DNA from 2 places in the Flavobacterium sp. AJR genome. Region 2 is predicted to be linked to the other one. Evidence: riboswitches for the same ligand, from Rfam matches in the RefSeq annotation. Region 2 holds a riboswitch; the other holds the start of a gene.
The links. Region 2 has a riboswitch for cobalamin ahead of B8T70_RS06075 (TonB-dependent receptor). Riboswitches for the same ligand answer to the same signal wherever they lie in the genome.
Positions count from the first base shown of each region.

Region 1: linked by a shared signal. The riboswitch ahead of B8T70_RS17970 (DUF5074 domain-containing protein) and the one ahead of B8T70_RS06075 (TonB-dependent receptor) in region 2 are both predicted to bind cobalamin.

Region 1 is NZ_NCWQ01000072.1:30,682-35,140, reverse strand. It holds gene B8T70_RS17975 (hypothetical protein) at 1-51, shown strand, start outside; gene B8T70_RS17970 (DUF5074 domain-containing protein) at 437-1,756, opposite strand; cobalamin riboswitch at 2,077-2,269, opposite strand; gene B8T70_RS17965 (MFS transporter) at 2,511-4,004, shown strand; gene B8T70_RS17960 (DUF6814 family protein) at 4,015-4,239, shown strand; gene B8T70_RS17955 (alpha-amylase family glycosyl hydrolase) at 4,332-4,459, opposite strand, start outside.
Region 2 is NZ_NCWQ01000017.1:33,131-37,589, reverse strand. It holds gene B8T70_RS06075 (TonB-dependent receptor) at 1-1,499, opposite strand, end outside; cobalamin riboswitch at 1,616-1,826, opposite strand; gene B8T70_RS06070 (GNAT family N-acetyltransferase) at 2,166-3,008, shown strand; gene B8T70_RS06065 (glycerophosphodiester phosphodiesterase family protein) at 3,276-4,208, shown strand; gene B8T70_RS06060 (2-hydroxyacid dehydrogenase) at 4,440-4,459, shown strand, end outside.

The sequences.
Region 1 (4,459 bases), on a different contig from region 2:
AATCCAGATTTTAGAATGAACTTAAATAACACATTAGTCAGTGGAAATTAAGCCATTAAAATGGGATACTTAAATTAAATTTAACAAAAAACTCAAAAAAATAGAGATTTTTTTTAAAACAATGTATACGAATACTCAAATTACATTTATATATTTGTACCAACACAAAAGTTCGCAAAGTTTAAATTATAGACCTGTGATTTTTTTTTATGAGAAGAAACTCCGTATCAGAAATTACCATATTTCAAATATAGCCCATGGTTTCAACCGTGGGAGACGGATTATGATTACATATTGCGCTCCAACGGTTAAAACCGTTGGCATGATTATAAATATTACAAAAAAAAGGTTCGCAAAGCTTCATCATAAAGCTTTGCGAACCTTTGCGTAAATCTTAGCGTACTTTGCGGTAAAAATTCTTTACAGTTTAAAAAAATTATTGATGAAATACAGAAACTGCAGGAAAATAATATCCTGAAAAATTTACCGATGCTGTTTTTGCTCCTGAATCAGCGTTAAATATATAAAGATTGTTTATAGAGAAATTCACACCAAAACCTGAATTTAAGGTATTTACCACCAAAGTATTTTTCTTTCGGTCATAACCAATTCCTGCACCATATAAAATATTTGAATTTGTTAATGTAATAAAAGGCGCAGTCAATGACTCTGGAGTACCAGTGTATTTGTAAATTTCTTTACCACCACTAAAACTTCCGTTTTTAGCAATAAAAACATCATTTTTAGCAGCCGTAATAGATCCCGGATGCCAAGCTCCCCAGCTTCCGTAAGCCTGAAAACCTAATGCAATTTCTTTTACTTCAAGAGTATTTGAATCTATACTTATAAGATTTTTTCCTCCTGCTGCCCATACTTTTTTATCATCGGTAACAGCAAATCCTAAAACCATACCCGGAATCGTTTTTTCGACTACCAATGTTGAAGCATTTATTACAATAACCCCTTTTGAAGCAGATAATGCAAAAATATAACCATTGGTCTTAACAACATCTCCAACCTGACCTGTAACGCCTTCGATTTGTCCATTCACCTCCATCGTATTAAGATTAAGCTTAAATATCCCTTTACCAGAAGTCAAAAGGGCTTGATTTTCATCAATACCCACAACTGCACGCCAGTCGTTTCCGCCTTTAGCAGGGACTCTTTTTTCTTCTTTTAACGAATAAGCATCGGCTACTACAACAGGTCCGCCAACTTTAGAAACTAAAAATAGTTTTTTATTAATGATGGTTCCAAATTCTAATGTAGATGATGCCGGTTTTAAATCTTTATCTGGATTTACTTTTACAAAAATACTGTCTTCTATAGCTCTTGTATCGTATCTATAAAATCCTACCGTTCCAGTTCCGTGACCAAACCATCCTTCGTTGATCATAAAGAAACCGTTTTCATATGCTCCCCATGCATGGATATCATAAGTAAGAGAAACTTTTCCGCCATCATTTTTGGCTATCATTGTAATTTTAAAATCTCCCCTCGTTTCTGGTTTAAAGATATAGGTAGAATCAGATCCTACTACTTTTCCGTCTATCGCCCATTCAAAAGAAACGTTCTTTCTATCTGCTAATTTTGAGCTTAATTGAAGTGTTTTCCCAACAGTTAAAGTATCTTTTAATTGCTGTTCGCCTTTTATTACTGGTGGCTCTGTAAAATCGTCATCATTATTACACGAAACTGTTAGCATCATCAAAGAAGCAATTGCAATTAATTGCTTGGAAAAAAATCGGTTTTTCATTATTCAATATTTAAAAATTATATTACTTAATTCTTTAAATCGAAATACAATTCACCCTTACAAAAGTTGTATAAATAAACTTTTGTAAAAGCATAGCATATTGTAAAGCGATACGTTTTAATGATTTTTTTAGTGGAGAAAAAGAAAATATCGAAAGGAGAAGCTTCCAAAAAAAAGATTGCTTTTGCGATATTATATTTGCAGAAAAAAAATCTCATAAATTCCATTTTTGGCTTACGAGAATAGAATAGACAAACAATACCATTATCACACAAAGTGAAAAGTATTATTCTTAATTCAAGCTTCAATCCCCGAAAGCTATTTATTACTATAAAAACGGCAGGTCTTCTGACTTACTCCCTACACCCAGCCTTCCCTTTCTAAATGAAAAGTGACGTATTAAAGGGTTTCGGTTAATGAGTTTACAGCTGCGGGACAGTTTTGGATTTACACCAAATTCCCTTTTAATGTCAATATCATATCGATATGACAACCATTTTCTGTTTCAAAATTTGAGTTGCAAAACTAGTGTTTTCTTTCGTAACAAAGCAATAGTTATTTATTTTAAAGGCCTTGAACATCTCTGTAAACTATAATTTATTTTGAATTATGAAACTTTGATTTACTGAACAAATGTTAAATCAACAAACAAACCCTATTTGTTAAAAAACCATCAACTAAATATAAAAATATCTTATATATTCGTAAAATGATACCTTATACTTTTATTTACTATTAAAAACACAGCCATTTTATGAGTAACACATCTACAAAAGGAATTTGGAAAGTTATTTCGGCCTCTTCTATGGGGACAATGATAGAATGGTATGATTTTTATATTTTTGGGAGTTTGGCTGTGGTTATTTCGACCAAATTTTTCCCCTCCGATAATCCAACAGCATCTTTCTTGGCAACATTAGCCACTTTTGCAGCAGGATTTGTCGTTAGACCTTTTGGCGCTTTATTCTTTGGACGTCTTGGAGATTTAATTGGGAGAAAATACACTTTTATGGCGACCCTATTATTAATGGGATGTTCTACTTTTTTAATTGGATGTATTCCGAGCTATGAGACTATTGGTTTCTTAGCACCATTATTAGTCTTGATTTTACGATTATTACAAGGTCTTGCACTTGGCGGAGAATATGGAGGCGCTGCAACCTATGTTGCCGAACATGCTCCTGTGGGTCAACGCGGATATTGGACTTCATGGATTCAGACTACTGCAACTGTTGGGCTTTTTATTTCTTTGATGGTCATTTTAATCACAAAAAATTCTCTCTCGGCGGAATCATTTGATTCTTGGGGATGGCGTGTTCCGTTTTGGGTTTCGATTGTAATGGTAGGAGTTTCTTATTTGATACGAAAAAACATGGATGAATCTCCTGTTTTTGCTAAAGCAAAAAAGGAAGGAAGCATAAGCGTAAACCCTTTAAAAGAAAGTTTTGGGAATAGATATAATCTAAAATTTGTCTTGCTTGCTTTATTTGGCGCAACAATGGGACAGGGTGTAGTTTGGTACACTGGACAGTTTTACGCCATGAGTTTTATGAAAACTGTAATGAGTATAGATTCTTCACAAGTAGATGGATTACTAGGAATTGCATTATTGTTAGGTACTCCGTTTTTTATAGTCTTTGGGTGGCTAAGTGATAAGATCGGTCGAAAATATATTATGATGGGTGGCATGTTACTCGCTATCCTACTCTACAGACCTATATACAAACAAATGTATGAAACTGTGAATCTGGATAACAAGGTTATTTCGAATACATATACAACTGAAGCCGATAACAATGACAAAAAAGAACATTACGTTATTACAAACAATGAATATTCAGACGGGACAACTGCAGCGATTAAACAAATAAGTCATGCTGAAAAAATTAACCCCGAAAGACAAACTACAATCACTATTAATTCTCAAGATAAATGGGCATTGATTTTTCTGGTATTTGTTCAAGTTCTTTTCGTTACCATGGTTTATGGTCCTATTGCAGCTTTCTTGGTAGAAATGTTTCCTGCAAAAATAAGATACACATCGATGTCTTTGCCATACCATGTCGGGAACGGAATATTTGGCGGTTTACTTCCTGCAATTTCAACCTATTTTGTAACCCACTCTAAAGAAGTTGGCAAATCCGACTTTTATCTCGATGGGCTTTGGTATCCTATTATTATAGCTTCGATATGTTTTGTTATCGGAATGATTTATATTGACAATAAAGACAAAAATACTCACATCTAATCCTATCACAATGAATGTACTAAAACGAATATTGGGAATACTATGGATAATACTATCTATTGCTGCTGCTTACTTTTGCATTTTTGAATTTGGATTACCAAAACTTGTTTCCGACAAACAGGACGATTTAGTTTTCGGAATTATAATTCTATTTATCCTTACTCCTCTTATCGTTTTAGGACTTGGTACTTTTGGGTATTTTTCATTGATTGGAGAATATGACAAAAGAAAATAAATTACATTTTTCTATTTGCTAAAACTACTTAAAACAAAAAAGCTGCCTATAACAATCTATAGACAGCTTTTTAACTAACTAACCAAATAAAATTATTTTTTCAAGAACTTCATTACTTGAGTCTTGTTGTCTTCATCTATTGCCTTCACGATATACAATCCTGTATTTAATTCACTCACTGAGAACTGAGAAGTTATTTTTTCACTTCCGCTAAAGCTTT
Region 2 (4,459 bases):
GAAAGTTTGTCTAAAAAAGAATTATTTACAGGTAAATTATAGGTAAACCCAACATCGTACTGGTTCATATATTCAGGTCTCAAAGTACTGGATCCGACCATGGTATAATACAAGTCATTAAAAGTGGGCATCCTGAAAATACGTTTTGCAAATGCTCGTAAATTAAAATCGTAGTCTTTAAATGGTGTATACCCAAGAAATAATGCAGGAGTAAACTCTTTTTTGTCGGGAGCTTTTGCATTATAGCGCACTTCTTCCTGAACATAAGTACCCACAACACTACCTAAAGCTTTAAATTGCCCAAGTCTGAAAGAACTTGCCAAAGAAAACAAGGCAGTATAGCGTTGCGGAAAAGAAAATTGAGTTTGTATTCCTTTTCTTGTAGCATTTAGTTTATTGTATTGAAAATCTGTAGATAACGAAACATCCCATGTAGGTAATATGTTGTACATATTTACTGCCGAGAAATATATTTCCTGTTGGTAATAACTATCGTCAGATTGTGCTCCTTCGGTTACTGTTTCTCCTAAAATATTGGTAGTATCTCTGGCAACATAATGCGTGTAATCGTAAGCGTATTTTGCCTTTGCCTGAAATTTGTATTTTTTTGTAAAATCCTTTACTATAGATGCCTGTGTGAAGAAATTCTTGTCGTACTGTCTAAATCCGTCAGAAAACTTATTTTCGACAATTGCTCCTGGTGCTCCCCTATCTGAGTCGTAATAATAAACTTTGGCATCCCAGGAACCATTATTTATTTTTCCGTAAAGTCCAGATTCAAATCTGAAAGCTTCAATATCACTATTATGTCTTGTGGCAGTAGTATCGTAAGCTACAGTACCATCCTGATTGTTTCTTTTGTATCTAAATTTATATTCTCCGTTAGATTTTATATACTCAGAACTTACGCTCATGCTTACTTTATTGCTCAGCTTTTGTTCCCATCTAAAAGACGGATCAAAATAATTTATAGTCATGGTTTTAAACCGCACCAATAAATTTGTTTTTTTATCCCCTTCAAAAACGGGACGTTTGGTTCTTAAATAAATGGTAGATGCAGCTGCAAAGTCTTTTGCCGACTGGAATATTTCGCTTTTCTGACCGTTATACATGGTAAGAGATTCCATGTCGTCTAGCGAATATTTACCCAAATCAGTAACTCCGTTTTGCGCATTACCTAATTGGATTCCGTCGTAAAAAACACCTACATGGTGCGTTCCCATATTACGGACATCTACAGTTTTAAGTCCGCCAAGACCACCATAATCTTTAATCTGGACTCCGGCAAAATAACGAAGCGCATCAGCAACATTATGACTGGCAAGATTTTCTAGTAATTTCCCCGAAAGACTTTGCACAGGAATTACTTCCTGGTATGGTTTTGCCTTAAGAATTACTTCTTTTAGTTTGCGAATGCTATCATTGGTTGCTTGCGAATGAAGCAAAAATGGAGTAAATAAGATAAAAACGAATAAAAGCTTTTTGTTTGTATTATACATCACTAAATAAATTATAAAAACTTTTCGCGATGTAATAATCAAGAAGCATAATAAGAAAGTCCCGCTATAAAATAACAGGCTAATTTTCTTGTTCTTCAACTTTATTCCTCGAAAGTTTTAAACTATGTGATTTTGGCAGGTCTCCTGACTTGTTCCATCTTTAAACAACCTTCTCATCCCGAGAATCGGGACAATGGCATTAGTAACGTTTAAAGACTTATATAGAACTTACAGTAGCGGGTCTGTTCAGGATTTACACCTGATTCCCTTTTAACTATTTCTTCTTAAAATTTTAAGAAAAAGTAGACCAAAATTTTGAGCAAATATATAACATAAGTTTATGAAAAAAAGTTCTTATTTAATTTAATTACAATTAAGACAATAAAACAAGGGTATAATCTGCTAATTTGATAATTTTCATTTATATCCAATAAATTTAAAAATATGACAATATATCAATTTGAAAACTAGACGATTCTTGTAAAAAAACAATATCTCGATGTTTCGACATCCATGTGGTTACCTTCTATTTTTTAATAAAATCTAAAATAGTTCATCATTGTTTTTTACATAAAATGTATATTTGATTTTCTCTATTTCAATATTTAGAAAACCTTTATAAATTAGAGAAACTCAATCTTAAACTCAAAAAATTTTGCATAAAAAATGGAAGTAAAAAGTTTAGAAAACATTGATATTAAAGATCTATTAGCGGTTATTAATTTATCTTTTTCAGATTATATCGTGCCTTTTAGTCTTAATTTAGAGCAACTTAAAACTAAGATTTCTGCCGAAAATATTAAATTAGATTTGTCTATCGGAGTTTATGCCGAAGATAAATTAGTTGGATTTATGCTGCATGCTTTAAATACTACAAACGAAGAATTTGTTGCTTATAATGCTGCAACTGGTGTTGTTCCAGATTATAGAGGAAAAGGTTTAGTTGGTAAAATGTATGATATTTTAGTGCCGAAATTAGAAAATCTTGGCGTAAAGCAAATGGTTTTAGAAGTTATAGAAGGAAATCATCCTGCAATACGAGTTTACGAAAAGATGGGTTATACAATACATAGAAAACTAGATTGTTTTAAAGGTAAAGTACCGGCATTAGATATAAATCCTAAAGTTGATATAAAGAATCTTAAAGAAACTCAATGGGAATTGTTTAAATCTTTTTGGGATATAGAACCTTCATGGCAAAACGATATTATGGCAGTGAGCAATAGTATAGAATTTAGCCAAATTCTTGGAGCTTATATAAATGACGCATTGGTAGGTTATGCAATATATAATCCTACATCCAAAAAAATTAATCAAGTAGCTGTAGCTCCTAATTATCGTCGTAAAGGAATTGGTACGAGTTTATTTAATCACATTAACAATGCTTTGGATCAAAATGAATTATTAGTATATAATGTTCAGAATAGTTCTGCAGAAGCAAAAGGATTTATAAAAAATTTAAATATACCATATACAATTTCGCAATTTGAAATGAAAAGAAATCTTTAAGTAAAATTGATTTATAATATTTGAACCTGGACGAAAGTTTACTAAAATTTGATTTTTTTTTATAATTTTTCAACAGAATTGTATATTTAAGATTGTAATAAAAAAAGGTAACCATATAAGTAATGTAAGTCCATTTAAATTTTAGGCTGATTAAGTCGCGCTTATATTTACTTAAATTACTTATATGGTTAAAATAATTTCACTTTTTATAGGGCTTTGCATAGTAGGAATTGCTTAATTTTGCAATCCAATTTTAATAAATATAATATGTTTCAGAATAAAAGTTTGTGGCTTGCAGTTTTAGTTTCTTTCGTTTTTAGTTTTGGTTTTGCCCAGGAAAATGAATATTTATTAAAATTTAAAACTTCTAAAGAATTACAGAAGTTTTTAAATTATTCTAAGAAAACAATTCCATTGGTAAGTGCACATCGAGGTGGTCCAACAGTTGGATTTCCAGAAAATTGTACACCAACATTTGCCAATGCAATAAAATATAATCCTACGATTGTAGAAACTGATATTGCTTTGAGTAAGGATTCGGTTTTAGTAATGATGCATGATAATACACTAGACAGAACAACAACTGGAACGGGTGTTATCGAAGGATATACGTATAAAGAGTTACAAGAGCTTTTCTTAAAAGATACTGAAGGAAAAGTAACTCCATATAAAATCGAAACTTTAGATCAAATCCTACAATGGGGTAAGGGTAAAGTAATTTACAATCTGGATATCAAGAAAGGTGTTCCGATGCAAATGATTATCGATGCTGTAAGAAGAAATAAAGCCGAGGCTTATTCGGTAATTATTACTTATACAGCGACACAAGCTGCTGAGGCTGCTAAACTTGCACCAGACTTAATGATTTCGGTTTCGGCAAGAGGAAAAGAAGATGTGGAACGTATGGAGAAATTAGGTGTAAAAGCCAATAAAATGATTGCATTTGTAGGTACTTCAGAACCAAAACCAGAAGTATATGAGTATTTACACAGCCGAAAAATTTCTTGTATTCTAGGAACTATGGGGAATCTAGATAAAAGTGCTGCTGCAAAAGGAGATGAGTTATATTATAAACTTGTTGCCAATGGTGCTAACGTGTTATCATCAGATCGTAATGTAGAAGCTGGTAAACAACTATTAAAATATGCAACCGATAAAAAACTAAAATCGAAACATATTGTAATTAAGAAAATAAAATAACAAACACGAATTTCACGAATTTGCACAAATCTTAATGAGTAGCTTAGTTTGTGAAATTAATTTCACAAACGGATTAGTGACAATTCGTGAAATTCGTGTTTAAGATTGATTTATAGTTTTTGTATCAAACGAGCTTCAATTGAAGCTCTTTTTTTTTTGACTGGAAATTTACTTTGCGATTATTTGTTTAATTTTAATGAATAAACAATTATAATTTTAAAGAAAGCATATATGGATTTAGATAGAGTAGC